One region of the Sulfurovum aggregans genome, then DNA from elsewhere that is predicted to be linked to it. Evidence: riboswitches for the same ligand, from Rfam matches in the RefSeq annotation. Region 1 holds a riboswitch; each other region holds the start of a gene.
The links. Region 1 has a riboswitch for cyclic di-GMP ahead of ACZ48W_RS03950 (PAS domain-containing protein). Riboswitches for the same ligand answer to the same signal wherever they lie in the genome.

Region 1 (8,106 bases):
CTTCAATAAATTTCTCACCAATGGCTTTACGTTTCGTCTCAGGGTCAGTCACACCGGCAAGTACTTCCATAAACTCTTTTTTCGCATCTATGGTAATAAGTGGAATATCTAACATTTTAAACATATCCTGTACCTGCTCTGCTTCATCTTTACGCAGTAATCCCTGATCTACAAATACACAGATGAGTTGCTCTTTAGGAAGTGCTTCATTAAGCATCGCAGCTACAACTGAACTGTCAACCCCTCCACTTACACCGCAAAGCACTTTTTTATCACCAACTTGTGCTCTGATCTGCGCTATTTTTTCTTTTGCAAAGCTTCCCATGTTCCAGGTACTCTCACATCCGCAAATATATTTTGCAAAGTTCTTAAGAAGTTTTGTGCCCTCAACTGAGTGGTGCACTTCCGGATGAAACTGAAAAGCATAAATATTTGCATCATGGTTAGCTATAGCTGCATACGGAGAGTTCTCACTTGTACCTATGACTTCAAAACCTTCAGGAAGTCTCTCTGCTCTGTCACCATGACTCATCCACACAATAGAGTCCTGTTCTATATCTTTAAAGATAGGAGAATTTTCATTTTCTATATGAAGTTTCGCTTTACCATACTCGTGATGATCTGCAGCAATCACTGAACCGCCGAAATGCTGTGTGATAAGTTGCATACCATAACAGATACCCAAAATCGGCAATCCAAGATCCCATATACCTTCATCCGGCTTATACGCATCTTCGGCATAAACCGATGCCGGACCTCCTGAGAGGATGATTCCCTGAGGTTTTCTTGCTTTGATATCTTCAATACTCTCACGATAAGGCACGACTTCAGTGTACACACCTGATTCTCTGAGTTTTCTTGCAATAAGCTGTGTATATTGTGAACCAAAATCCAAGACTAAGATAGGTACTTGTTTCATAAGTTATTTCCTTGTATTTATATGAGTAAGTTTTTTATTAAAAACTTACTCATATAAATAATTATTTTAGGTGTCGGCTGAAGCCAACCCTACAAATTATAAATATATCTAAACATTAAAAATCCGCAGAGTTGACTTTATTTGCCAATATCTATCCTATATGTAATATACTGAACTGTAGATACCAGATAGCAACAGAAACAATATATCCTACCAGTACGGTCCATGCATATTTCATATGTGATGCAAAAGTATAAATACCGTGAAGTTTACCCATTACTCCAACACCTGCAGCAGAACCAAAAGAGATCAATGATCCACCAACCCCTGCAGTTAACGTAACAAGCATCCATTGTTCCTGGATCTCTATCCCTGTACCCATATTCGGATCAGCTTTCAAAACTGCCGACATTACCGGAACATTGTCGATCACTGCGGAGATAAATCCAACTCCTATATTGACCGCTGTTGGCCCGAACTGATCATACAGAGCTGTAAAATATTCCAGGAACCCCAGAAAATGAAGCCCGCCGACAGCAGCTAATATACCAAAGAAAAAGAGCAGTGTATCATTTTCTATCTTGGCTATCCAGGAAAATACATTCACTGAGTTCTTGCTTCCTCTCTGATTTAACTGATACGTATAGAGTTTCAGAATCGCTAGACCGAACATCATTCCCCACATTGCAGGAAGATGCAATACCTGGTGTGAAACCACTGCCATTGCAATAGTAAAAGCAAAAAGTCCTATAATGATCTTTCCACCTTCAAGTATTTCTATTTTCTTCTCATCAGTGTTAAATGGAGGATTTCCGTTCGGAACAGCATTGCTAAGCAGAAATGCGGTAATCAGCCATCCAATAAAAGAAGCTGGGAAAAGATAAAGGAATTCATCAAAACTGGCTCTTCCGTCAACCCAAACCATCAAAGTCGTGATATCTCCGAATGGGCTCCACGCACCTCCTGCGTTTGCTGCTACAACGATATTGATCGCTCCGGGAACTAGAAAGTTCCTGTTTTCTTTATCAATTGTGATCAATACGGTTGAAAGGATAAGTGCAGTGGTCAGGTTATCTGCTACAGGAGAGATAAAGAATGCCAAAAGTCCCGTAACCCAAAAAAGTTTTTTATAAGTATACCCCTTAGAGACAAGATTATAGCGTAATAAAGAAAAAACTCCTCTGTCGATCATTGCTTCGATATAGGTCATTGCAACAAAAAGGAAGAAGAATATCCCTGCTATCTCAACAATAAGGTGTTCCACCTCTGTTTCAAGGGCATGTCCGTCCAACCCGTTGATCGCAAAATAAAGACCAATAAGCATAAAAATACCGGTTCCTGCGAAAAGAGCCGGTTTTGCTTTATTGATCCGATATTTGTCCTCTGTCGCAATAAAATAATATCCTACGACAAAAACAGCCAAAGAGAGTATTCCTACCCATGTAGTGGTCAAGTGCAAATCATGCATTCAAATCCTTCATAATTATATTTTGTACCTCAGAAGAGTAAGCCTTACGACTCTATGTAATGAGACCCCAAAGACTCTTTTCTTGCAAGTGCTGCATCAACAATGGCTGAAGCCGTATTGAGTCTCAATTGAAGTAAACGCCCTATCTCATGGTTTTTCATATCATAAATAAGGTTTTTTGCTTCATGCAAGCCTTTGGTGGTCCTGATAATCCCTATATCATCCCACATCACCTGACGTAGTTTCTGTTTATATATCTTATCATTTTCTTTGTGCAGAATATTACCATAATCCTTCTCAAAAGTAGGTGTTTTTACTACCTGATGGCCTTTACCCAAGAGATGATCTACTGCACGTTTTGCAAAAACCACTCCTTCAAGCAGAGAATTGGAGGCCAAACGGTTTGCACCATGCACTCCGGTTCTGGCTGCTTCTCCGATAACATAAAGCCCTTCCATACCCGGAATACACCCATAGGTATCACACTTTATACCGCCATTTGCATAATGAAATGCCGGAGAAATGGAAACCCTGTCTTTTGGAAAATGGTATCCCAAAGCCTCAAAGGTCCGTGTGATATTGGGAAAACGTTCATGAAACCATTTTTCTTCAAACATAGAAAAATCCAAATATACATTTTCACCTCTCTTTTTCTTATAATCGAAAATACCTCTTGCCACAATATCACGACTGGCCAATTCTCCCCGTTCATCATAATCAAACAGAAAACGGTTTCCTTTTTCTCCTACAATATGGGCCCCCTCGCCTCTCAGGGCTTCTGTAAGCAAAAGTTTCCGGGCATATGGCGTATCTACAAATACAGTCGGATGAAACTGCATAAATTCCATATCTGCCAATTCAATACCCTTTTCAACACAAATACCATGTATATCAGCACTGACCGTACGGGAATTTGTATTGTAGGCATAAAGTGAACCTATACCCCCCGATGCGATAATCACATCATCCGCATAAATAGTTGTCGGTTCATAATTAACCGTTGCTTTTACCCCATAACATCGACCATTTTCAATGAGCAGATCATAAACAAGTGTATTTTTCTGAAGTTGATGTTTATTTTGTACCATCATAAAATAATGCATATAACGTCCTGTAGCATCACCTCCGGCATGAAGGATCCGTGCTACCGAATGTGCCGCCTCTTTAGTATAAAGCAGATTTCCGTTTTCATCTTTATCGAATTCCATTCCCTTGGTGATGATATCGGCCGTGGTCTCAATGGATGTACGGGAAAGTATTTCCACTGCTTCTTTATTGTTATGATATGCCCCCGCCGCCATAGTATCTTTTACATGTACAGGGATATCAGCTTCGTTTAAAGCAGTGACCATTCCTCCCTGTGCATAAAAAGTATTACACTCCCAGGGAATATCCTTACAGACAACCAGTACCTTTTTACTTTGAGGCAGCTGCATCGCAGCATACAACCCCGCAATACCTGCACCAATGATCAATACATCATATTTTTGCACACCGATCCTTTATATATTTCTTTAATTTTCTACTTACTGTCTGCTATCTGCTCACTGTCCGGCTCATATACAGGAGTAGTCTTGTGTCCACACCCGACTATGACCATACAGCAAACAGATGTTATAATAAATGCATGAAAAAAGCGTCTATGATTTTGTCTCATCTTGTCAATCAACCTCAATTTAAATATCTAAAGCAACAGAATTGTTATCAAAGGTATATCTCACTTCTTGGAGCAAAATGGCAAAAAGCTATCGCATTTGTTTATATCAAGAACGATACACTTTTTGTAGCTGTTACTCACCCTGGCTTTAAAATGGAACTTAATTATAATAGAGATTTATTAAAAAGCGTATTAACACAACTTAGAACCCATAGTCATGGATGTGAGACAATGAAAGCTGACAAAGTCATAGTGTTCCACAGCAAGTATCACCCTGTTATGGAAGAAGTGCTTGAGGACACTGTTCCATATTACCATGAATCGGCATCCTCCGACTTTAACATAGAAAGTAACGATGATGCACTTAAAGAAAAATTTGAACAGATCAAAGCACAGATCAAATGCAATCAGTAGTTCAAAATCTTCCGCATTCTGCGGGTGTATATCAGTATTTTGATGATAAAGGGAAACTGCTTTATGTGGGAAAAGCAAAAAATCTTAGAAACAGGGTGAAAACCTACTGGCGTTTTACTCCGGATTTCAGACCAAACCCCAGCCAAAGTTCACGTATTGTAAAAATGCTCCATGAAGCAAAAAAACTGGAATATATCATTGTAGATACTGAAGAAGATGCACTTATTTTAGAGAATTCACTTATCAAGCAACTGAAACCAAAATACAACATTTTACTGCGGGATGACAAAACCTACCCTTACATTTATATTGATGAATCTGTAGATTATCCCCGGTTTGAAATTACACGTAAGGTAGTCAAAGGTAAGGATATAACCTATTACGGCCCTTTTCCTACAGGAGGAAAGGCACTGCTTGATGCACTGTATGAGATCTATCCTTTGGTTCAGAAAAAATCTTGTCTCAGGGAAGGAAAAGCCTGTCTTTTTTACCAGATCAAGAAATGTCTGGCCCCCTGTGAAGGAAGGATCACACCTCAAGCTTATGGAGAGATCATCAAGGAAGCAAAAAATTCTATTGTCAAACGTAAAAAACTCATCTCTACATTAGAAGAGAAAATGACCACTCTGGCCATACAGGAAAGATATGAGGAAGCAGCTGCAGTAAGGGACAACATTCAGGCTATTTCATCTCTTACCGTCTCTTCGAGTATTGATTTGGCCAATGAACTTGATCTTGATATCTTTGCCATACAGAACGGAGATGAAAGAGGTGTCATAGTCAAACTCTTTATGCGTGGAGGGAAGATCATCTCTTCTACACACTCTTACTTTAGGCATACACATATTTTTGATGAGAACGAGGCTTATAAGCAAGCTCTGTTAGAGTTTTATACTATTGACACACCCCATATCAGCAAACAGATACTTACAGCTCACTCCTTTGAAGATGCACCACAAGTCATACAGACACTCAGTAGCCGTTTCAAGAAAAAAGTCAACATACTCACCCCTCAGAGAGGAGCCAAAGCCAAACTTGTCTCTCTGGCTTTACAGAATTGTGAAGAGTTACTGCGCAGGAAACAAAGTGATACCGTCATGGAACAGAAGATCGCTGATCTCCTGGATCTTTCTGTCATCCCCTACCGTATAGAAACATTTGACAACTCCCACATGATGGGAGTTGCTGCAGTTGGGGGGATGGTCGTCCGGGATGAAGGAAAATGGGATAAAAGTTCCTACAGACGATATATGTTACATGCACGTGATGAGTATGGACAGATGAAAGAGATGCTCTCCAGACGCATAGCAGACTTTAAGGAGCATCCCGCACCGGACCTTTGGATACTCGATGGGGGTCAGGTGAACCTAAACCTTGCACGACGGCTTCTCAAAGAAGAAAATGTTAACCTCGATGTCATTGCTATCGCCAAAGAAAAACTTGATGCCAAGGCACATCGTGCCAAAGGTGCTGCAAAAGACCTTATTTACTCTATCAATGGGCTCATGGAACTCAAAGCGAATGACAAACGTCTACACTGGATCCAGCGCCAAAGAGATGAGGCACACCGTTATGCCATTACATACCATCAAAACAAAAAACGTAAAGAGGATACACAGATCTCGCTACTGAACAAAAAAGGTATAGGTAAAGCAACTATCAAAAAGTTGATCGATTATTTTGGGACTTTTGAAGCGATCGAAAATGCTTCACAGGAAGATATCATAAGAGTTACGAACAAAAAAATATCAGATATTATTAAAAATAATAATCAATAATCACACATTATTTAATATTTTTTACTAAAAACTTCTTAATTCATTCTATTTTTAGTTTAATTGTTATAAGGTTTTAAGAATGGGATTGTTAGTTATATTTTCTTTGGGCTTAAATTTAAAGGACATAATATAATTTACAACTCTAAGTTAAAAAGCTAAACTCATTGTGAAGTGGGGACAGAAAACCATGGGTCTCATGTAGATTGCCAGGTTACCATAGTAAACTCTATTACTTTCAAGTCTACTACGTACTGCACTTCCTTCTTAATAAAATTAAAAAAGGATAAGAGAACATTATGAACAAACCTGATCCAATTGATGAAGAATACAAATTTGAACAAGGGTTGATAGTAAGTTCTACGGATCTCAAAGGCATTATTACTTATGCCAACAGAAAATTCTGTGAAGTTGCAGGCTATACTAAAAATGAACTTACAGGGAAAAACCACAATATTGTGAGACATCCTGATATGCCCAAGGCAGCTTTCCAGGAATTATGGGATACAATAAAAGCAGGAAAAGAATGGACAGGGATCGTTAAAAATCTTCGTAAAGACGGTAGGTATTACTGGGTATATTCACATATTGCACCTATTGAAACAAATGGCGAAATCACCGGTTACAGTGCTGCCAGAAGGCCTGCCACAGCAACAGAAATTGCAGAAAGCATACCTATTTACAGAAACTTGACAGAACAAGAAAACAATTAAGAAGGAGTTATTCATATCATGTACTATATCACCAATGAAAACAATCAGATCATTGCTATTGATTCTATGCTGTTAGCTATACTTGGAGTAGAAAACATAGATGGACTTTATAGAGGAATCGCTTTAGAAAATATTACCTTCTCTTCATTAACAGAAGATGGGAAGATCACGGTCACCACAGTTCAGAATGAAGAGACTTATCATGCTGAGAGCCATACCCTCTCAGGTATACTTGGAAACATTACTTTAATTCAACTCCAACCCTCTTCTGAAAAATCAGAACTTTTAGCTGATGATACTCCTGAAACAGATGATATGTATCATGAGAAAAAACTTTTTGATCTTATCATGCCTGAGACTCAGGAGGAGACCGTAAATGATATCCCTTCCGAAGTGCTTCCGGCTATAGAAACTGCCGAAAAGGAGAATGAAAACAATAACGAACTTTTTGATCTTATTCTGCCTCACACACCTGATGATGAAATACATGAAATACCCGATACAGAAAAAGATACGTCTCCTATTTATATCGATGTCGAAAATATCAGTAGGGAAATAGGTATTACACCTGAAGACTACAATACTTTTTTAAATGAATATATCGATACAGCTCTCTCTTTTGAAAAAGATCTTCAAAGCACAGATGAAAAGAAACGTTTTAATGCGATCCATATGCTTTCTCATCTTTCAAATGTGTTACATCTTCCTGTAATCACCGAAATAGTAACACAAATCGAAAATGCTTCTGCAGGGGATCAGGACGAGTATATAGAATCATTTTATGCAACACTTGCCAGGCTGAGTACTTCCCTCCCGGAAACAGAGAAGGAAGAAACTGAAACTGAATCCGATACAGCAATCAAATATTTCAGCAGTATCGATCTTTCCGATATCAAACCTATTCACTTTGATTTCCAACTTGAAGAGGCTGCAAGAGAGTTAAGTCTTCCTGTGGAACTTATTGAAGAATTTGTATATGATTTCATCAAACAGGCACATGAAGAGACAAAAAAAATGTTACAGGCTTATGAAAAAGGCGATTTGAAAAGTATACAAAAAATAGGCCATCTGCTTAAAGGTGCTGCCAGCAATCTGCGTATCGACCCTCTTGCTGATACACTTTATGAGATACAGTTTTGTGAAGATATCAGTAAAATGGA
Region 2 (8,106 bases), 480 kb from region 1:
ACTGTGTTTTAATATCATGTGAAACAGTTTTCAAGCTGGCCTTTTCATGTATGGACTTTAAGACTATCGCATTACTTCCAAAACGATATAACATTCTTCGTGTAAGATTGTTGTCACCGGCCGTAAGCTCAGCCGACTCTTTCGTTTCCATATTGAGTGTTTTTAAGATAAACGGGAAATGTACTTTCAAAGAACCTGCTTCACCGCTTATCATGAATGTCGGTTTATCTGTTCTTGTATTTGCCGTATTATACGCCACATAGAAACCACCAAAATCCTTGATACTTCCTTTTTCAAAATAGTGTATCTTTCCTTGACCACCTGCCGAGACTTTCAACTCCAAGAGTGTTTTACCATGAGGATCCGATACAAGCTCTTGAGTCGCTGTAGGTAGATACTTAACCAACTCAATATCTACTTTTTTATCACCTAGTTTCAAGCTTTCGGATAAACTGTTTTTAGTCATTGTCGAGAAATACAACTCTTTTTCCAAAGAAGCATTTTTATCAGCACTTTTAGCATAAAATTGCAGTATTTTTACATCGGAAACCATTAAATTTGTTGACTTCCCTTCTCTGATGTGCATAATACCTTCATAACCCACATAACGTGTAATAAGTGCACCTATAGCGATGATGAGAAATGACATATGGAAAAGGAATACCGGAAATTTTGTCTTATAGCTTTTATACTTTATTATCTGATATACCAGTATAGTTATAAAATAGGCTAAAAAGAGTTCAAACCATTTGGCTTTATAGATGAGTGCCTGTGCTGTTTGTGTACCGTAATCATTTTCTATAAATGTTGCAGCACCTGCCAATACTCCAAAAAGAAACAGCATCAAGACTGCCATTTTCATGGATAAAATATGTTTTAACATGGTTTAAAATCCTTCTATACGCATAAATTTCAAATTAATAAGAAGCGATTATAGCTCATGTATGCTAACGGAATGTTAATTAGGAAGATATCTTACTTAAGTTCACCCCAACTATCTCCAACACTCACAGAACACTCCAAAGGTACATCAAGCTCTAATACATTTTCCATTGTATGTACAAAACGTTTAGATATCTCCTCTACGCTTTCCTCTTTGATCTCAAAGATAAGTTCATCATGTATTTGAAGCAGCATAAAGGCATTTAGTTTTTCATCTTGTATCATCGCATCTATCTGATTCATAGAGAGTTTTATCAGATCAGCAGCACTCCCTTGGAAAACTGTATTGACTGACTCACGCATAAACGCTGCTTTTTGCATACCGTTGGCACTCTCATAGTCAAAGAGTCGTCTTCTACCTAGTATGGTCTCTACGTAACCATCTATCTTTACTCTCTCCTGGATACCCTCTAAGAAGTTTTTTACAGTAGGGAATGATGCAAAGTAATTGATGATAATCTCTTTAGCCTCACTAGAACTAATACCTAACTCATCAGAGAGTTTTTTAGGCCCCATCCCGTAAAGTAGTCCAAAGTTAACTGATTTGGCAAAATTTCGTTTCTCTTTAGCTTCATCTTCACCAAAAAGTTTTACTGCTGTAGCCATGTGGATATCAATATTATTATTGAAAGCCTCCATTAAAGCAGCATCTTTTGAAAAGTGTGCAAGCAGGCGAAGCTCGATTTGCGAGTAGTCTATACTGACTAATTTGTATCCCTCTCTGGCTACGAATGCCTCTCTCACAGAACGTCCAAGTGCAGAGCGTACAGGGATGTTTTGCAGGTTAGGGTCACGTGAGCTTAAACGACCGGTTGCTGTACCCGTTTGTACAAAAGAGGTATAGATACGACTCTCTTCATCCTTCTTGGCAAGTTTAAGTAATGGATCTACATAGGTAGAGAGTATTTTCTGGTACTCCCGATACTCAAGTATCTTTTCTATAACAGGATGCTCTCCCTTAAGGGACTGAAGTACAGCTTCATTGGTGCTGTACCCTGTTTTTGTTTTCTTGCCACCTTTGAGTCCTATCTGTTGGAACAGTACCACACCGAGTTGCTGAGTAGATTTGATATTGAACTCAGACCCGCTCAGTGCATAGATCTCTTGCGTTAAAGTTGCAAGGTCCCCACTTAATGTTTTTTGCAAACTATGTAGTTTTGACTGGTCTACTCTTATCCCTAAGCGTTCCATACGGATAAGTACATTGATAAAAGGATACTCCACATTTTTTGCTTCTGTTAAAAGAGGTGTCAGAGAACTAAGCTCCATCTTCTTTTTGATGGCACCATAGAGCAGATAGGTCATCCAGGCATCTTCAGCTGCATAAAAAGTCGCGTCATCTATGGAAACAGCGGAAAAATCTTCCCCTTTTTTCACCATCTCTTTAAACGGTTTCATATCATACTTAAAGAACTTCTTTGCCAAAGTATCAAGTCCTACTTTGCTTCCGGGATCTGAAAGCCATGCCATGATCATCGTATCTGCATAAGGGGTGACCTCATCAAGACCGTACTGGTTGTAGAGCAAAGAGAGATCAAACTTTAGATTTTGCCCTACGACTTTATGTTTCAGTAGTTTTTTGAGTGATACGATCGCATCATCTATGTGTACCTGTTCTCCTACACCAAGATAACTATGTCCTACAGGTACATAATATGCCTTATCTGTTGCCGTACAAAAACTAAATCCGACCATCTTTGCTACTTTGGTATCCAAGCCTGTAGTTTCTGTATCAAAAGCTAAGATTGTGTCATTTTCAATATTTTCTATGACGCTGTCCAACTTCTCTTTGCTGTCTAAAGTGACTGCTTCAAAACTGAGTATCGGCTCTTTTGGCTTGGGCTTGACCACATCACTGCAACCTGCTTCATTCTGCCCTACTTGTGCCTTTTTGATCGCCTGTTTCATCTCATACTGTTCGAATTCATCTAGCAGACAGCTCAAATAATTTCTGTCTTCAAAGACAAAACTCTCAAGATCAAGATCTTTAAATACATCTGTTCTCATAGTTACCAGTTCACGTGACAAAAAGGCTTTCTCTTTACTCTCCAGTAAGAGCTTTTGTATACGAGGGGTTCCACATTTTTCAATATTGGCATAAATATTCTCAAGAGTATGAAATTCATTGATCAGTTTTGCCGCTCCTTTGACTCCTATTCCTTTAACTCCAGGAACATTATCCGAGCTGTCTCCTACTATTGCCTGAAAGTCAACAAAATCTTTAGGATTTACCCCGAATTTTTCTATACATGCCTGCTCATCTACCTCTTTTTTCTTTACAGAATCATACATTACGACCATACCGTCATCAATAAGCTGATAAAGATCTTTATCATGCGAAACAATACGTACTTTCATTCCCTGTTCTTTGGCGAACTTTGTCACTGTAGTGATCACATCATCTGCTTCATATCCTTCACGGGAAAGGTTTGCAAACCCCATCTGTTCTATCCATTCTATGGCAATAGGAAGTTGCTTTGTCAAGTCTTCAGGAGGTGCTTCACGATTTGCTTTATATTCCGGATAAAGTTCATTTCGAAATGTTTTCCCTTTACTGTCAAGTGCAAATACCAAATAATCTGTACTGTGATCACGATGGAGTGAATCGACAAGATTTATAAATCCTGTCAGCAACCCTGTAGGAAAGCCTTCCGAATTACGTAAAGGAGGAAGTGCAAAATAAGAGCGAAAGAAAAAGCCGAATGTATCTATAATAGTGATTGTTTTCAAAAGAAAGCCTATTTTTTTATGTATTTTAACCTATTAACTGTTATTTCTATCTTGATTTAATTTAATATTAATATATTAATTGTTACTATCTATATATATGTAAATAAAGCCAAACTATTTGTGAAAATAGGACGGAAAACCACGGGTCTTCTTAAGGCAGCCGGGTTGTTCAGATCAGCACTTGAATAAATATTGCAATAGCAAAAAGGAGTGGCCCTATGAGCTCATCAACTCATATAATGCATGCAACCGTAACGCATCCCCCATTAAAAAAAACTATCAGATCATCTACAAAGTTCTCACAAAAAGAAGTTCATTTTTCAGACACACCTCTTTTTTTCCCCCAAGGTCTTGAAAAACCGTTTTTAGCCATCTATTTTATTTCACTGCCTTATTTGGCCGGTCTTCTTTTTCTTCTCTTTTATATTGCCGGAGGAGAACCTAAACTCTTTTTTTCTCTCTTTGAACACTCCTCTTTTATCTTGACCTGGGCCATAGGATATGAAGTAATAGCATGTTTTATTATGCTTTATATTGTTAAACTGGGTCTGAATTTTGCTTATGAAAGTCAAAAAAAGGGGAAAAAACAGTTTCGTCGTCCGTGATGGCTGTCTAAACTAAAATGGCAAAGAGTGATGCTATAGCAACTCTTTGGCCAGATACTCACCGGTATAACTTCCCGTCTGTTCATACTCCTCAGCCAACTTCTCCGGAGAACCCGTCGCAATAATAAGTCCCCCCTTGTTTCCACCTTCCGGTCCCATATCTATGATGTAATCTGCATTTTTAACCATATCCAGATTATGTTCGATCACCACTACCGAATTACCCAATTCAACAAGATGATGCAGTACACCGGTCAGTCTGTCTACATCTGCGAAATGAAGTCCGGTAGTAGGTTCATCCAAAATATACAGGGTTTTCCCTGTATCTTTACGGCTTAACTCTTTGCTGAGCTTGATACGCTGTGCCTCACCACCTGAAAGTGTAGTTGCATTTTGCCCAAGTGTAATGTAGTCCAAACCTACATCTGTCAGTGTCTTGAGCTTAACAGCTATAGCAGGAATGGCTTTGAAGAACTCTAATGCCTCCCCTACACTCATAGCCAATACATCAGCAATAGACTTCCCTTTATACAACACTTCTCTTGTCTGTGCATTATAACGCGTACCATCACAGGCGTCACAGCTTACAAGCACATCCGGCAAAAAGTGCATCTCTATCTTGATCTGTCCGTCACCCTGACACTTCTCACATCGTCCGCCTTTGACATTAAAAGAGAAACGTCCTATTTTGTAGCCTCTCAATTCTGCTTCTTTCGTTTGTGCAAAAAGTTTACGTATCTCATCCATGATACCTGTATAGGTTGCAGGGTTTGAGCGCGGAGTTCGTCCTATAGGGCTTTGATCAAGATAGATGACTTTATCAAGTTTCTCAAGTCCTGTGATCTCTACACCATCTACTTTATTGACCTTTCTTGCATGGTTAAGCAGCTCTCTTGCTACAGGAAGTAAAGTTTGAAGTATCAGTGAACTTTTACCGCTTCCGCTTACACCCGTGATGCACACAAGGTTCCTGAGCGGTATCTTTGCATCAAGTTTTTCAATGTTATTCAGGGTTACATTTTTTATCTCTATCCACTCTTTTTGCGGGTTGTCATGGCTATAAGCTATCTCTTTTTTACCATAAAGATAGTCAGCCGTAAGTGTTTTGGCACGTGAAAGTTTCTTTGCATCCCCTGCAAAGACTATCTCTCCACCAAACTCTCCTGCACCGGGACCTATATCTATGATAAAATCCGCTGCAAGAATCGTCTCTTTATCATGCTCTACTACGATAACAGAGTTTCCCTTATCCCGCAGAGAGTTCAATGTACGAATCAGTTTCATGGTATCGCGTTCATGCAATCCGATACTGGGCTCATCCAGTACATACATCACACCTGTAAGTCCCGAACCTATTTGTGAAGCAATACGGATACGCTGTGCCTCACCTCCGGAAATGGTTCTTGCATCACGATTTAACGAAATATATCCCAATCCAACATCATACAAAAAGAAGAGTCTCTCCTGAAGTTCTTTAAGTATAGACTCTGCTATCATCTTTTGCTGTTCACTCAAATGAGAAAAACTCTTCTCGTCGGCAAAATAAGCATAAGATTTTTCAATAGGCATATCAATAATATCAGCAATATTCTTGCCCTCTATCTTCACAGCCAAAGAGCGTGGTCTAAGTCTGTGTCCGTTACATTTGTCACATACTTTTTCGGTCATATATTCAGAGAGGTCTTTCTCATCTTTGAACATATCATGTGCAAACTTCACAACCCCCGGCCATTCACGTTTGAGTTTATGACGCTTCCATGTAAAATCAACCGTACCGCCGATACCATAAAGTATAGCTTTTTGTTGATATTCAGGAAGTTCACCGTAAGGTATTTTAATGTCAATATCATTTTGTTCACAAAAAGCATTGAGAAATTTAGTATAGTAACTCTTATTAAAACCGTACATGATTTTGACTGCACCCTTCTCAATAGAGAGTTCTTGGTCTATGACCTTTTTGAGGTCTATGGCATAACGGATCCCCAACCCATCACAGGCAGGACAAGCACCTTTTGGTGAATTAAATGAAAAGCTTACGGGCTCCAAAGGTTCAAAACTCAACTTGCAATCAAAACATGCCAAGTGCTCAGAGTAGTGAATATGCTGTCTGTCCAAGTCCAACTCTTCAAAGTTTAGTACTTCGATCTCCATCTCTCCGTAACTCTCTTTTAGTGCTTTCTCTACATCTTGCCCTATACGGTCACGACTCTCTTCTTTAACCACTACTCTATCGACTACCACTTTAATGGTATGCTTCTTCGTTTTAGAGAGTTCTATCTCATCATCAAGGCGCACCATTACACCATCTATCATAGCACGTACATAGCCCTTGTGTCGCAGTGACTCCAGCATATCTGAAAAAGTACCCTTTTTCTCTTTGACAAGTGGTGCCATAATGACAAGTTTTGCGCCGTCAGGCAGCTTCAGTACCTCTTCGATAATATCACTTGCGGACATCGATGAGATAGGCTTTCCACACTCATGGCAATGCTGTTCTCCCACACGTGCAAAAAGCAGTCTAAGATAATCATAGATCTCTGTGATCGTCCCTACCGTAGAACGAGGGTTTTTAGAGGTTGTCTTCTGGTCGATGGCAATAGCCGGTGTAAGCCCTTCTATCTTATCGACATCAGGCTTCCCTACCCGTCCTAAAAACTGTCTGGCATAGCTTGAGAGTGACTCTATGTAACGTCTTTGCCCCTCAGCATAAAGTGTGGAAAAAGCTAATGTAGATTTACCGCTTCCTGAAATACCTGTAATGACTACAAGCTTGTTTTTAGGGATACTGATGTTTATATTTTTTAAGTTGTTTTCTCTTGCACCATAAACATGTATCATATCTTTTTTAACACTTGCCATTTACTGCCTTTTATTTATTCATTTTTATTTTTGGAGGCAATGTTTTAGCTTTCCATGAACACTGCCGCAACTCAAATATCGGTTCCGATATTTTTTAAAACCACATCTTTTTTATTAACATTGCCAATGCAAATACATAAAGAAACAGCAGTGCTATCTTATGATTTTTTGAAGTTACATGATCTTTTAGCCATATCCCCAATGCCACCCCTGCAAGTGAAGCTGCTGCTACGACCAATCCGTTATGGAAATCTATCATTCCTGTATTCAAACGGCTTATCATTCCTGCTATAGAAGAAAACACTACAAAAAAGAGCCCTGCACTTACTGCTTTTTTAATAGGATAATGCAATAAGCCTACCAAAAGAGGAGTAAGTATAATAGACCCTCCAATACCCAGAGTAATGGAAAAGATACCTATTCCCAATCCTATACCAAAGAGTAAGCCTTTATTCAATGACTTGGTTTGGCTGTCATCTTCATGATGTTTGGAAAAGAAAAGTCTGAAAAGTGCAAAGAGCAACAATGCGAAAAAAAGTCCCTGTAAAACAGCATCCGATATATACTGGGTAACATATCCGCCGATATAACCACCTGCAAATCCGCCCAAACCGACAAATATACCCTCACCGATGATAAGCGAACCTTTTTTATGATTGAGGTAAGAACCAAAGATAGAAGAGAATACCATTTGGACGATAGAGATGCCAATAGCGTCTTTGATCTCAAAGCCGAGTGCCAGGAGTATAGGTACAAGGATCATCCCCCCGCCTATACCAAAAAATCCTGACATTGTACCGATAAAGATACCGACTAAAATAAGTTCTATGATCATAAATTTATACTCCAAAAATTAACCTGGAATTATAACATTTTTTTAAAAGCTTTTGGAAGATAATGGAATAAAGTTTTCTTGTATATTTTGTGAAATATATGTATACACTGGAAGAGAGAAGTTTTTTTTGCTATC
Region 3 (8,106 bases), 96 kb from region 1:
AGATCCTCGCATTCTTATCGAGTCCGAACGAGATGTTGGAAAGTCCCAGTGTAGAACCTACTTCAGGGTGTCGTTTATGCAGTTCGCGTATGGCTTCAAGCGTTTGTATGGCTGCATCACGGTACTCCAAATCACCTGAACCCACCGTAAAAGTAAGCATGTCAAATATGAGATTTCTGGGATCAATGCCGTGACGGTTCACGCAGAGGTCATAGATACGTTCTGCCATAGCAAGTTTGTCTTTTGTCGTCTTTGCCATCCCTGTCTCATCAATGGTCAGACAGACCAGTGCTGTTCCGTAACGTTTGGCCAACTGACAAATGGCATCAAGTTTCTCTTCCCCGTCTTCAAGGTTGACTGAGTTGATGATGGGCTTTCCGCCAATACATTTCAACCCTGCTTCCATCGTGTTCACGCGGGTGGCATCAGGCATAAGCGGCAGAGGTATCTTTTGGTTATATAACTCCATCACTGCTGCCATATCTGTAGCACCGTCACGCCCTGCAAACTCTACATTCACATCAAGACAATGTGCTCCATCGCGTACCTGTGCCTGCCCTACCGTTAAAGTTCCCTCATAATCTCCAGCGATAATGAGCTCCCGGAACGCTTTAGAGCCCGTAGCATTACTTCTCTCACCTATAAGTAAGGGTGCCGGTTTTTGAAACAATTCGACACTGTTGAAAAGTGAAGCAATACTTGGTTCTATACTCCCTGTTGGCTTTTTAGGTTTTATAACTTCTACAGCTTTTTTAAGTGCCTGTATATGTTGTGGTGTTGTTCCGCAGCATCCACCTAAGAAACTTACTCCATCAAAGGCTGTGAACTCCAACTGTTTTTCAGTGAATTCATCCGGTCCCATAGGGTAATAGGTATACCCTCCACGGTTTTGGGGAAGTCCGGCATTGGCATGTACTGAAATAGGTATGGCACAAAGTTCACTCAGTGTCTTAAGATGTTTTTTTACCTGGTCCGGCCCTGTACCACAGTTGAAACCAAGCGATAGAATGTCAAACGGTTCCAAGATCGTTACGATGGTCGTTGCATCTGTACCGATAAGCATAGAACCACTAAGTTCTATCGTTACAGAGACCATAACAGGCAGTTCAACTTCTCTCTCTTTATTTGCATCCTGACAGGCATGCAGTGCTGCTTTTATCTGTAGCGGATCTTGACATGTTTCCAAAAGGAAGAGATCACATCCACCATCAATAAGACCCAATGCACAAAGTTTATACCCTTCATACATTTCATCATAATGAATATGCCCTAAGGATGGCAGTTTTGTTCCCGGGCCTATGGAACCCAGTACAAATCTGGGTGCTTCATCTGTACCATATTCTTCACATATCTCTTTAACAAGCAATGCACCTTTTTTTGAAAGTTCATACGCACGTTCACCCATTTGATATTCATCAAGTACCCATGGCATTGTTCCAAAAGTATTGGTTTTAATAAGGTCTGCTCCAGCCATCGCATAACGTTTATGTATACGTTTTATAAGATCAGGAGCAGTATCATTAAGAAGTTCATTACATCCCTCCTGATCCGTACCCTTATCATCGATCCAGGCTTCTTTTGGTACTTCAAGATCTTGTATCTGTGTACCCATGGCACCATCAATCACTAAAATACGTTCTTCCAATAATGAATTTATCGTTTCATCAATAGACAAAAAACTTCCTTTAAAGGGGTATTACATCACCAACTCTGAAGAGCTTAATATTCAAGGCAGTGTTTTCACCCGTATATAATGTTGTAATTGTAGCAAAGTATGGAATAAATCTAATTAAAGAAGCAACTATCTTGTCTCTTATAACTATATAAGCTATAGATGGATATTATTACAAAGTATATACATTGTAAAAACTAAACTCATTGTGAAGTGAGGACAGAAAGTCATGGGTCTTATATAAAGATTGCCAGATTGCCTAATTGTATTCTGAGATATATCCTTTCTTGTTTCTACTCAAAACTGCTGAACTTCCAATGCTAAAAATCCTCTGAATAATGGAGCTACATATGGGACAAACTATAAAAAATATTATTACCGGTAAAACAATTACGAAACCTGAACCTATAGATGAAGAAGTGATCTTTGATGGCGGTGTGATGATCACAGAGACAGATACTGCAGGGATCATTACTTATGCCAATCGTAAATTCAGAGAAATGACAGGCTATTCAAAAGAAGAACTGATCGGTTCACCGCACAGTATCAACAGACATCCGGATATGCCAAAAGCTGCTTTTAAAGGTATGTGGGAAACAATTAAAGGCGGGAACTACTGGGAAGGCTTTGTCAAGAACATGACAAATGAAGGAAAATATTATCTTGTTGTTGTCTGGATCAAACCGAAATTTGATGATAATGGAGAAATTATTGGCTATATTGCAGGAAGAAAGATCCCGGATAAAGACTCTATGCAGAAAGCCCTCTCCCAATATAAAGAGATGGTTGCTGCTGAGTAATCAGCAGCTTTTTTACATTAGAGACTTTTTTTTGCTTCTTGCAAAGCAGCGATCACCGCATCAATATTCGTTTTAGGGATATGCACTTTCCAATCCGGTTCTCCGGCATCAGCCTGAAGAGAGATACCGATACTTGCTACACTTTCACTACCCTTCCCATAAGGCTCAACTATGGTTGTAATAGAGATTTTTCCATCTTTTGTGCTTCCAAGTGCAATTTCATCTATTTTTGTTACTGTCCCACTCATATTAATCCTTTATATTATATAGACTGATTATATCACAATTATTTTCGTTTCAGTAACCCAGCTATCTTTGCTTGCATACGCAACCACATTTTATGGTCTATGGCAGGAAAACCAGCATAGGTTTTTCCTCCTTCAAGCGATTTTGTTACACCGCCTTTACCGGCAATAGTCGCAAAAGCACCTATTGACAGATGACCGGCTGTTCCACTTTGTCCACCCATAACCACATTTCTGCCTAAAGTAGTGGAGCCGGCAAGTCCTACCTGTGCTGCACAAAGCGTATGTTCTCCTACATCACAGTTATGTGCGATCTGTATAAGATTATCCAGTTTGGTACCTTTACGGATAATAGTAGTACCGAATACTGCTCTGTCTATGGTACAGTTTGCCCCTATCTCAACATCATCTTCTGCCACAGCATTACCATTTTGATAGATCTTTACATGCTCTCCCTGTTTTGTATGTGCAAAACCATATCCGTCACACCCGATCACCGTACCACTGTGAATAATACATCTTTTTCCCAGCTTTGTTCCATGATATAGCGTTACATTTGGATGCAGTAATGTATCTGAGCCTATTGTCACATTATCACCGATATAACATCCTGCCAATATAGTTACATTATCTCCAAGTGTAACATTTTTACCAAAATATACACGCTTGTCTATATCGCATCCTTCACCCATATGAGGGTGTTCGCCTTTAGTCTCTAATTTATGTGCAAAGAATTTAGTAGCCAATGCTAATTTCAAGTAGGGCTCATCTGTGATAAGTGCCATAGTCGTTGAGGGTAATAACGCTGCATGTTTTTTCTCTATAAGTACGGCTGCTGCTTTTGTATGAGCTAATTGTGATGCATATTTACTATCATTAAAAAAACTAAGCTGTGTAGGTGTTGCTTCACTTAAAGTATGAATACCATCTATATCTATGTCATTTCCATTAATATCTATGTTAAGTTCTTGAGTAATTTGGGAGAGTTTGTAAGTCATAAAGAGAATCCTTTTATTAAAATAACCCTCGTTCCCACTCTCCTGAGTGGGAATGCATACTTCAATAAAATCAAAGAAATAAGCTTATACTTCTATAGCAAAACTCTTATATGCATGCCCACACAAAGCATGGGAACAAGTTCAGTAGTTAAATTATCTTTCAATAGCCACAACACCACCACGTACAACTTCACTAGGATTATAACGTTGTGCAGCTTCAATAAAATGTTTGATACGGTTCGGTTCATCAGCCACTTGGGCAATAACCATTTCTGTCCCTACATTCACAATACCGCCATTATAGGCAGCACATAATGCCGATATATCACTAAGATTCTCAGCAATAGGGAATTTTACAAGGACCATCTCCTTTTCAACCATCTCTTCATGCTCGATCACCTTATAGACAGGGATAAGCTTATGAAGCTGTTTTGTGATCTGTTCCATCACTTTTGTAGAACCATTGGTCGCAATAGTAATATGTGACATATTGCTGTTAGGGATAGGTGCTACAGTCAATGACTCGATATTATACCCGCGACCGGCAAAAAGTGCTGTGACACGGGCAAGTACAGAACTCTCATTCATTACAATAACAGAAATAACCCGTCTTTCATTTTTAGAATTGGCCATTACTTCTCCTCCCCGTTATTTTCTGTTTTTTGGGGCAACATCATATTGAACAATGCCCCTCCTGACGGAACCATCGGAAGTACATTTTCAAAACGATTTACTGCAACATTCATAAAGCAGACTTTATCTTGCTTAATAGCATCTTTAAGTGCTGCATCAAACTCCTCTTTCGTCGTAACATCATACCCGATGCCCCCACATGCTTCAGCCAATGCTTTAAAGTTTGGCTGGAAAGTCAGATCCGTCTCAGAATAACGTTTCTCATAAAAGAAGGTTTGCCACTGTCTTACCATTCCTAAAAAATGGTTATTCAAAATAATATTGATAACTGGGATCTTATACTCGGCAGCAGTGACCAGTTCCTGCATATTCATCAAGATAGAACCATCACCGGTAATGTTGATAACCGTCTTCTCAGGGCATGCTTTTTTTGCACCGATAGCTGCGGGGAAACCAAAGCCCATTGTTCCCAAACCGCCAGAATTTATCCATTGACGCGGTCTGTCAAACGGATAATGCTGTGCAGCCCACATCTGGTGCTGTCCGACATCCGAAGTGATAATAGCATCTTCACCTATAAGCTCACCGATACGCTCTATAGCCCATTGCGGTTTGATCACCTCATCAGAATCCACATAGGACTGAGGATGAAGTTCATCATAACGCTTGAGTATCTCTCTCCATGCCTGATATCTGTCAGTATCGACATCATCAAGCAGAGGTATCATCTTCTCAAGTACCTGTGTCACATCACCTACAATCGGATAATCCACATCTACCAACTTCGCAATATTGGCAGGGTCAATATCAACATGTATCACATCTGCATATTTTGCAAACTCAGAAAGTTTGCCTGTCACCCTGTCATCAAATCTTGCACCAAGAGAGATGACCAGATCTGTTTCAGACATCGCCATGTTTGATGCGTAATTTCCATGCATACCGAGCATACCGAGAAGGAGTGGGTTTTTCGCACCCAATACGCCTCTGGCCATCAAGGTTTCAACCGCTGGTATCTGTGTTTTTTCTGCAAGCTCCCGTACCAGGTCACTTGCATTTGAAAGAACAACTCCGCCACCGATATACAGCAGAGGTTTTTTTGCAGACTTGATCGCTTCAACTGCTTTTTCTATCTGTCTTTTATTTCCTTTGTAAGTCGGCTTATAACTGGGGATATCTACAGAATCAGGATAGACGAACTCACCGATCTCGACTGTGATGTCTTTTGGAATATCCACAAGTACCGGTCCGGGTCTTCCACTGCGGGCAATATAGAATGCTTCTTTAAGTATACGGGGAAGCTCCTCAAGAGTACGCACTAAAAAATTATGCTTGGTACATGGCCTTGAGATACCTACAGCATCTATCTCCTGAAAACCGTCCGTACCGATAAGGGCCAAAGGTACCTGCCCGGAGATAACGACCAGGGGAATAGAATCCATATAAGCTGTTGCAAGTCCGGTAACCGCATTCGTGAACCCCGGTCCGCTGGTCACCATGGCAACCCCTACTTCACCCGTAGCTCTTGCATAACCGTCTGCTGCATGAACAGATGCCTGTTCGTGACGGTTAAGTATATGTTCAAAACCGTTTTGTTTGTAAATTTCATCATAAACGTGCATGATCGCACCTCCGGGATAACCGAATACGGTCTTAACCCCCTCAGCGATAATTGCTTCACATACCATTTGTGCACCACTCATCTGCATGGTTTACACTCCATTAAATTAGAATTTTTTTGATTATAGCTAAAAAATATTAGATGTGCCTACCTAACTGTACTTTTCTTGATGAAAATCATGAAAATATTCATCTTTTTTTACTATACTTATCAGATGGATTTTACACAAGCAATAGAAATCGCCAAAGATATTTACTGGGTAGGGATGTATCTTAAGAATGACCCTTTTCAATGCCACCCCTATTTCATAAAAAACGGCAAGGAATCTGTATTGATCGATCCGGGTTCCATGCTGGAGTTTGATGCAGTGGTAAAAAAGATCAATTCTATAAGTTCTATGGATAATGTAAAATATATTATTTTACATCATCAAGACCCCGATCTGGCAGCCTCTGTTCCAGAGATGGAAAAACTCATTGACCGTAATGACCTTCGTATCATCACCCATAGTCGTATGGTACCTCTGGTCAAACATTATTTGATACAGTCAGCTTATTATGAGATAGACAAACATCAGTATGAACTGCAATGCGGTAACTTGAATTTAAGATTTTTAACCACACCATATTGCCATTCACCCGGTGCTTTTGTCACCTATGAACAAAAAACAAAAACACTCTTTTCCGGTGATATTTTCGGCGGCCTGGAAGAGTCCTGGGATTTTTTTGCAGGAGATGACTATTTTGAAAAAGCCAAACAGTTCCACGCAGAATATATGCCAAGCCGGGATATCTTTAACTATGCTCTCTCAAAAATAGAAACGTTGGATATGGATCTTATAGCACCTCAGCACGGGTCTATCATTCAAAAGGAGAGGATTGCTCCCCTGATCACTCAGATGAAAGCATTGGAATGCGGACTTTATATTGAAGAGGGCTACAAGGATGAACTCATCTATACGATCGAGGCACTGAAACAAAAAGACCTTGCACTTGTAGCTTCACTTAAACAGCTAAAGGAAAAGGAGGAATTTCTTTTCCAAAAAGCCAAAATGGCAGATATGGGAGAGATGATAGGAAACATTGCACACCAATGGCGACAGCCTCTTGCCATCAACAATACTATTATCTCTATTCTTAAAGAGAAAAGCCAAAGGGAGATACTGGAAAACAGGGAACTTATGAGTAAACTCAAAGAGATGGAAAATAATATTCAATATATGTCAAAAACCATTGATGATTTTATGCGTTTCTACCATCCGGAAAAAACAAAAACGAATTTTTCTGTTTCTGATGTTGTTGATCATGCGCTGACGATCATGCGCCCTATGCTGAACAAAGCAGGAATAGAGATTCTTTTTCAGAACCACAGTTCCTCCTGTGTAAGCGGCTATATGAATGAATACACCCAGGTCGTTGTCTCCATTTTAACCAATGCCAAAGATGTACTGATTCACAAAAAAGTCAAGGATGCTTATATCCGTATCATTTTATCCGAAACAAATACCAGTATTGTACTTACCATCAGCGATAATGCAGGAGGGATCAAAAAAGAACATATACATCGTGTATTTGACCCCTATTTTACAACCAAACACAAATCCATGGGAACAGGATTGGGGCTCTATATCTCTAAAATGATCATTGAAAAAAATATGGGTGGGTCATTAAGTGTAGAAAATACCCGAGAAGGTGCAGTATTCAAAATAACTATGGAGAGGGTCAATGGATAATACAAAGATAGGTGATATTTCTATACTCATTGCTGAAGATGAAAAAAAACTGCTGCATTCAATGGTAGAGTATCTACAGCTTTTCTTTACACATGTGTATACTGCCGAAGACGGTATCAGTGCATATTCTATCTACCAAAAAGAAAAACCAGATATCATTGTTGCTGACATTCATATGCCTCGTATGGATGGCCTCTCCATGATAGAAAAGATCCGTAAAAAAGATAAAGAGACAAAGATCATCATCACTACTGCACACTCGGATAAAGAAAAACTTTTACAAGCTATCGAGTTGCACCTTGTAAAATATTTGGTAAAACCTGTGCAAAGCGATCAACTAAAAGAGATCCTTCTTTCCATTGTAGATGAATTGCGGAAAAAAGATCATTATACCTATCTGAAAGA

Region 2: it holds a riboswitch for cyclic di-GMP, as region 1 does, so the genes downstream of both, ACZ48W_RS01450 (hypothetical protein) here and ACZ48W_RS03950 (PAS domain-containing protein) in region 1, are expected to answer to the same signal.
Region 3: it holds a riboswitch for cyclic di-GMP, as region 1 does, so the genes downstream of both, ACZ48W_RS03450 (PAS domain-containing protein) here and ACZ48W_RS03950 (PAS domain-containing protein) in region 1, are expected to answer to the same signal.

What each region holds. Positions count from the first base shown of each region.
Region 1 covers NZ_AP042387.1:788,957-797,062, forward strand. Annotated here, with positions in the region: gene guaA (glutamine-hydrolyzing GMP synthase) at 1-919, opposite strand, end outside; gene nhaD (sodium:proton antiporter NhaD) at 1,071-2,387, opposite strand; gene ACZ48W_RS03935 (L-aspartate oxidase) at 2,432-3,880, opposite strand; gene ACZ48W_RS03940 (DciA family protein) at 4,015-4,458, shown strand; gene uvrC (excinuclease ABC subunit UvrC) at 4,446-6,236, shown strand; cyclic di-GMP riboswitch class I at 6,381-6,455, shown strand; gene ACZ48W_RS03950 (PAS domain-containing protein) at 6,533-6,946, shown strand; gene ACZ48W_RS03955 (hypothetical protein) at 6,965-8,106, shown strand, end outside.
Region 2 covers NZ_AP042387.1:306,681-314,786, forward strand. Annotated here, with positions in the region: gene ACZ48W_RS01440 (cytochrome c biogenesis protein) at 1-883, opposite strand, end outside; gene polA (DNA polymerase I) at 976-3,672, opposite strand; cyclic di-GMP riboswitch class I at 3,771-3,845, shown strand; gene ACZ48W_RS01450 (hypothetical protein) at 3,891-4,277, shown strand; gene uvrA (excinuclease ABC subunit UvrA) at 4,311-7,136, opposite strand; gene ACZ48W_RS01460 (sulfite exporter TauE/SafE family protein) at 7,231-7,986, opposite strand.
Region 3 covers NZ_AP042387.1:692,995-701,100, forward strand. Annotated here, with positions in the region: gene metH (methionine synthase) at 1-1,675, opposite strand, end outside; cyclic di-GMP riboswitch class I at 1,859-1,935, shown strand; gene ACZ48W_RS03450 (PAS domain-containing protein) at 2,023-2,472, shown strand; gene ACZ48W_RS03455 (hypothetical protein) at 2,490-2,720, opposite strand; gene lpxD (UDP-3-O-(3-hydroxymyristoyl)glucosamine N-acyltransferase) at 2,759-3,715, opposite strand; gene ilvN (acetolactate synthase small subunit) at 3,869-4,348, opposite strand; gene ACZ48W_RS03470 (acetolactate synthase large subunit) at 4,348-6,057, opposite strand; gene ACZ48W_RS03475 (oxygen-binding di-iron domain-containing protein) at 6,184-7,701, shown strand; gene ACZ48W_RS03480 (response regulator transcription factor) at 7,694-8,106, shown strand, end outside.